2 regions of the Ventrimonas faecis genome follow, and region 1 is predicted to be linked to the other one. Evidence: predicted binding sites of a transcription regulator. Region 1 holds the regulator's gene; the other holds the start of a gene.
The links. Region 1 encodes Rex, which represses fermentation and respiration genes when NADH is low (regulators of the CRP and FNR family bind a similar motif). Its sites were predicted from a motif close to ATTGTTAANTANTTAACAAT; they were not measured.
Positions count from the first base shown of each region.

Region 2: a site for Rex is predicted at 2,238-2,257, ahead of pflB (formate C-acetyltransferase). Genes of this name have one in related genera too.

Region 1 is NZ_JBBMFJ010000003.1:170,080-173,506, forward strand. It holds gene abc-f (ribosomal protection-like ABC-F family protein) at 1-931, opposite strand, end outside; gene WMO41_RS02985 (redox-sensing transcriptional repressor Rex) at 1,109-1,780, shown strand; gene WMO41_RS02990 (NAD(P)H-hydrate dehydratase) at 1,906-3,426, shown strand.
Region 2 is NZ_JBBMFJ010000013.1:52,378-55,804, forward strand. It holds gene pflB (formate C-acetyltransferase) at 1-2,059, opposite strand, end outside; gene WMO41_RS07725 (cation-translocating P-type ATPase) at 2,449-3,427, opposite strand, start outside.

The sequences.
Region 1 (3,427 bases):
CCTGGATCTCTGCGGGCTTGTCCAGCACCTGGATCTTGGAGAGCATTTTCTCACGGCTTTCCGCCCGCTTGATGGATTTCTCCCGGTTGAAGGATTTTAACTTGGTGATGACCTCCTCCTGATGTTTGATTTCCTGCTGCTGGTTTAGCCAGGCCTTCATCTGGGCAGCGCGGATCATGGCTTTTTTCTCGCTGTAGGCCGTGTAGTTGCCGAGGTAAACGGAGGCGTGGCCCTGCTCCAGCTCCACCACCTTGGTGACCACGCGGTTTAAGAAGTACCGGTCGTGGGCCACGATGATGACGGCTCCGTTGTAGTTTAACAGGTAGGTTTCCAGCCAGGCAATGGATTCCATGTCCAGATGGTTGGTCGGCTCATCCAGGAGAATGATGTCCGGGCGGGAGAGCAGAAGCTTACCTAAGGATACGCGGGTTTTCTGGCCGCCGGAGAGGGTGGAGACGGTTTTGTCAAATTCGTCCTCGGTAAAGCCAAGGCCCTTTAACACACCGGTCAGTTCGCTTTTCCAGGCGTAGCCGTTCTCCAGCTCAAAGGTGTGGCTTAAGCGGCTGTAGGTGGAAAGCATCTGCTCCAGATCTTCTCCGGAGGCGTTCTGCATGTTTACCTCCAGTTCGCGGATCTGCTGTTCCATATCGATGATGGGCTGCTTGACTTCTTTTAATTCCTCGTAGATGGTGCGGCTGCTGTCCAGGTCCTGGTGCTGTGCCAGGTAGCCGAGGGTTTTCCCCTTTGCGAGAACGACTTCGCCGGAGTCTGCGGAAAGCTCTCCTACAATGATCTTTAACAGGGTGGACTTGCCGGCTCCGTTGATGCCGACGATGGCAGCCTTTTCCTGATCTTCTATATGAAAGGATACTTCGGACAGAATCTCATCCGTGCCGAAGGCTTTGTTTATGTGATTGCATGATAAAATCATAGATAACTCCATTTCGTTACGTTTTCTACTATAAGACTTATCAAGTATAATATAGGAATTTGGCACTTGTAAAGAGCTTTCTGTGTGTTTTTTGTTCAGGAATTGTTTGAACATTGACATAGATTTCGCAAGCGGTTATAATAGACTACAATAGTTTACGTATAGGAGATGTGCAGCATGGAAAACAGAGAGATATCCAAAGCAGTTATTACAAGGCTTCCGCGGTATTACCGTTATCTCGGAGAGCTTTTGGAATCAGGTGTAGAGCGTATCTCATCCAATGAACTGAGTACCCGGATGAAGGTGACTGCTTCCCAGATTCGTCAGGATTTAAATAATTTCGGAGGATTCGGCCAGCAGGGCTATGGCTATAACGTAAAATACCTGTATACAGAGATTGGCAAGATCCTTGGAATCGATCGTCAGCATAACCTGATCATCATCGGTGCCGGAAACCTGGGACAGGCCATTGCGAATTACGCGAATTTTGAAAAGCGCGGCTTCATCATCAAAGGTATGTTCGATATCAACCCGAGACTCATCGGCCTGGTAGTCCGCGGTATTGAAATCCGGGGCGTTGACGACCTGGAGCAGTTCATCAAGGACAATGACGTTCAGATGGCAGCGCTCACCATTCCGAAGACCAAGGCTCCGGAGATCGCAGACCGTCTGGTGAATGCCGGAATCAAGGCAATCTGGAATTTTGCCCATGTGGACCTGAATGTACCAGATGATGTTGTAGTTGAGAATGTACATCTTTCCGAGAGTCTGATGCGTCTGTCCTACCGTGTCTGCAGCATGCAGGACCGGAAAAAGGAAGAGGAAAGGAAGGCTCGCGGGGAATCCTAGAGGCAGAGTGTAACAGGGGTAAAAGCCGACAGGCGGGGACAATATAAGTTCTCCTGCCTGCCGGTTTTTTGAGTTTCGATCCACCCTTTACAGGAGAGCGTGCGGGCTCAGAGAGGAGACAGAACATGGATTACGCTGTAACGGCGCAGCAGATGAAAGCAATCGATCAGAACACCATACACGGGATCGGCATTCCGTCCATGGTACTTATGGAACGGGCAGCACTCGCCGTGGCAGAAGCCGCAGAGCATATGGCCGCAGAACGGAATCTTGGAAAGAAGGCCCGGATCCTGGCTGTGTGTGGTACCGGAAACAACGGGGCAGATGGTGTTGCCGCGGGACGTATCCTGCAGGGACGTGGATATGAGACCGTCCTTTTGTTTGCCGGCAATCCGGAACATGATTCGGAAGAGATGAAGGCGCAGAAACGGATTGCGGCAAATCTGAATCTTGCGCAGAGCAGGGTGTCAGAATACAAAGAAGCGCCGTGTGACATCATACTGGATGCGGTGTTTGGCATCGGCCTTGGCCGGGAAATCGGCGGTGAATACCGGAAAGTACTGGAAATGCTTGAGTCCATGCGGGAACAGTATGGGGCCGGAATCATTGCGGTGGACACACCATCCGGCATTCACGGCACCACCGGCGAGGTCATGGGGATTGCCCTGGAGGCCGATGTTACGGTGACGTTTGGTTACGCAAAGACCGGACTGCTTCTTGATCCGGGCAGACAGTATGCGGGAAAACTTGTGGTGGCCGATATCGGATTTCCTGAGGCCAGTCTGCTTAAGAGCGGCTGGGACGCAAAGGTGATCACGCCTGGGGATCTGACCTGGCTTCCAAGGCGCCGTCCGGATGGCAATAAAGGCACGTTTGGAAAGGTGCTGGTTATCGCGGGCAGCCGCGGCATGAGCGGAGCGGCTTATTTTTCCGCTCTTGGTGCCTACCGCACCGGGGCCGGGCTGGTAAAGATCCTGACGGTACAGGAAAACCGGCAGGTTCTGCAGACCCAGCTTCCTGAGGCCATTGTTAGCTGCTATGACCCGGAAGACGAGGAAGCCATGCAGAACATCCTGGAGCAGGAATGCGCCTGGGCTGATGTGATCGTGACCGGACCGGGACTGGGGCAGGAACCCTATACGGAATATCTGCTGGAGACTGTACTGTCGGACGCGTACGTTCCGGTTGTGCTGGACGCGGACGGCTTAAACTGCGTGGCGGCCCACCCGTATCTGACCCGGTATTTTACAGAGAACATCATCATTACGCCGCATATGGGCGAGATGAGCCGCCTGACTTCGGTCCCCATCGCGGATCTGAAGAAGGATCCGCTGGGAGAGGCAAGGGCCTACAGCGCCCGCTATGGAACCGTCTGCGTGCTGAAGGACGCAGTCACGGTAGTGACAGATAAGGACGGTGCTGCCTGGATCAACCGGAGCGGCTGCAGCGCCATGGCAAAGGGCGGTTCCGGGGATGTGCTCACCGGCGTGATCGCCGGGCTTTTAGCCCGCGGTATGGAATGCACAGAGGCAGCGGCCTTCGGTGTGTATGTACATGGCCACGCCGGACAGTATGCGGCAGCAGCGTATGGAGAGAACAGCGTGCTGGCCACAGATGTGGCAGACAGCATTTTAAAAGAAATATAAA
Region 2 (3,427 bases), on a different contig from region 1:
AGTATCCGTCCATAACCTGTACCAGGTTGTCAATACGCTCCTGAGCGTCGTGGCCCAGTGCATCCGGGTTGATGGTCTGGGTATTGGAGATACCATCCAGAGCCCACTCGTACGGAAGCTTTGCAACAGAGTTCAGGGAAGCCAGAAGACCGCTCTTCTCTGCGCCGTAGGATGGGTTTGCACCAGGAGATAACGGCTCGCCTGCTCTTCTTCCGTCTGGCATGTTACCGGTTGCCTTACCATATACAACGTTAGAGGTAATGGTCAGGATAGAGGTAGTAGCCTCGGAATTTCTGTAGGTGTGGCGTTTCTTTAACTTCTCAAGGAAGGTCTTTAACAGCCATACAGCGATGTCATCTGCACGGTCATCATCGTTACCGTAACGCGGGAAGTCACCCTCGGTCTCGAAGTCCATGATCATGCCTTCCTCATCACGGATAGCCTTTACCTTAGCGTACTTGATTGCGCTTAAGGAGTCAACTACGTGAGAGAAACCAGCAATACCGGTTGCGAAGGTACGGCGAACGTCGGTATCGATCAGAGCCATCTCAGCTGCCTCATAGAAGTATTTATCATGCATGTACTGGATCAGGTTTAAGGTATTTACATACAGACCTGCCAGCCAGTCCATCATAACATCGTATTTCTTAATAACCTCATCGTAGTCAAGATACTCGGAGGTGATCGGTCTTAACTCCGGACCAACCTGCTCTCTGCTCTTCATGTCGCGGCCGCCGTTCATAGCGTACAGCAGGCACTTAGCCAGGTTTGCGCGTGCGCCGAAGAACTGCATCTCTTTACCAGTCTGGGTAGCAGATACGCAGCAGCAGATGGAGTAGTCATCGCCCCATACCGGCTTCATCACGTCATCGTTCTCGTACTGAACAGAGCTGGTGTTGATGGAGATGTGCGCTGCATACTTCTTGAAGTTCATCGGCAGAGCGGAGGAGTACAGAACAGTCATGTTCGGCTCCGGGCTCGGTCCCATGTTCTCTAAAGTGTGCAGGAAACGATAGTCGGTCTTGGTTACCATAGAACGGCCATCTACGCCGATACCGCCGACTTCCAGGGTAGCCCATACTGGGTCACCGGAGAACAGCTGGTTGTAAGACGGGATTCTTGCGAACTTCACCATACGGAATTTCATTACCAGATGGTCGATCAGCTCCTGTGCCTCAGCCTCGGTAAGGGTACCGTTCTCAAGGTCACGCTCAATGTAAATATCAAGGAAGGTAGAGATACGGCCAACGCTCATTGCAGCACCGTTCTGGGTTTTAACTGCGGACAGATATCCGAAGTACAGCCACTGAACAGCCTCTTTTGCGGTCTTAGCCGGCTGGGAAATATCGTAGCCGTAAGACTGAGCCATAACCTTCATATCCTTCAGAGCCTTGATCTGCATGGACAGCTCTTCTCTCTGGCGGATGATGTCGTCGGTCATGGTGCCATCGCCACAGTTAGCGAAATCATTCTGCTTCTCCTGGATCAGGAAATCGATACCGTACAGAGCAACACGACGGTAGTCGCCTACGATACGTCCACGGCCGTAGGTATCCGGAAGACCGGTAATGATCTTGTTGTGACGAGCCTTCTTCATCTCAGGAGTGTAAGCATCAAATACGCCCTGATTGTGGGTGCGGCAGTACTCGGTGAAGATCTTGTGAAGCTCCGGATCCGGCTCATAACCGTAGTTCTGGCAAGCCTGCTCAGCCATCTTGATACCGCCATACGGCATGAAAGCTCTCTTTAACGGCTTGTCGGTCTGAAGACCAACGATCTGCTCTAAGTCCTTATCAGCCTCGCTGATGTAGCCCGGGCCATGGGAAGTGATACCGGAAACGATGTGGGTATCCATATCCAGAACGCCACCTTTTGCGCGCTCCTCTTTCTGCAGACCCTGCAGGATTCCCCACAGTTTGTCGGTAGCCTCAGTCGGGCCAGCCAGGAAAGACTCATCGCCGTCATACGGCTTGTAGTTATGCTGGATAAAGTCACGGGTGTTTACTTCCTCTTTCCAGAGGCGGCCGTCAAATCCATTCCACTGATCAAAGTTAGTCATTTGGTGTTTTCCTCCTTAAAATTGTACTGTGTTTTGAATACTGTATACATGCGTGCCAGAAAAAAATATAACCTCTCAAATATTTTGCCATCTGATTAGTTACATCGTCTGTCCGTCATCTGCCGCTGTCTGTTTTGGGGGATCAGCAGCTTCTCTGTATACATCAATACCGTCATGTTTTGTTAAAATCATAACGATTCATTCTATAGCAGGCCATTCATCTGACCTGCATATAGAATATCATATTTTTTCTAAATTGCAAGCGGTATATTTGCGTTTTTTTCTCAATATATTCCGGGTATCTGTTTTTATACAATCAGCCTTTTTGTTAGGTTGAATGACTATTTTTTTGCCAAATGTATCCCTTCTTTAGTTAAAATATTATCTTCCTATGCGGCCGCTTCTCCCAGCATCTTCACTGCCTGAATCAGCAGCGTTGGCACAAACGCGCAGACCAGCACCGTTGCCAGCTGCCGTGCGCTCAGATCTGCCACCGCAAACAGCACCTGAAGCCCAGGCAAAAACAGCACTGCCGCCAGGAGCAGTGTTCCCGTTTCAAATGCCATCACGCTCCACATATTGCTCCGGATTCCAAGGTTTAAAAGCGAATGGCCGCTCCGGCAGTTAAATCCGTGAAACAGCCGGGCCAGAGTCAGGGCGGAAAATGCCATGGTGCTGGCTGTCCCGGCTCCTCCAGTATCCATTCCCACGTGATAGGCCGTCATCGTACACACCGCGATCAGCATTCCCTGCACCACAATCCGGAACAAAAACGCGGCCGTCAGAATTCCCTCCTTGGGATCCCGCGGCGGCTGGTCTAAAAGTCCCTCCTCCTGCGGCTCCATGCCAATGGCAATGGCCGGCAGCGAATCCGTCAGCAGATTAATGAACAAAAGATGCACCGGCGCAAAGGGCATCGGCAGAGCCAGAAGAGACGTGTACAGCACGCACAGAATACCGGCCATATTGCCGGACAACAGAAACTGCACTGCATTGCGGATGTTCCGGTACACATTCCGGCCATTGGCCACCGCCTTGATCATGGTGGCAAAATTGTCATCCGTCAGGATCATGGAGGCCGCATCCTTGGATACCTCGGTTCCCATGATTCCCATGGCAACCCCTATGTCCGCTTTTTTCAGGGCCGGCGCGTCATTCACGCCGTCCCCCGTCATGGCGACAATCCTTCCCTGCCGCTGCCAGGCCTCCACAATGCGGATTTTATGCTCCGGTGAGACCCGCGCGTAAACCGAGATGGAGGCCAGCTTTCTATCCAGCTCCCCGTCTGTCATCCGCTCCAGCTCCTGCCCGGTTACGGTCAGGTCCCCCGGCTCCAGAATGCCGGTTTTTTCTGCTACTGCCAGAGCC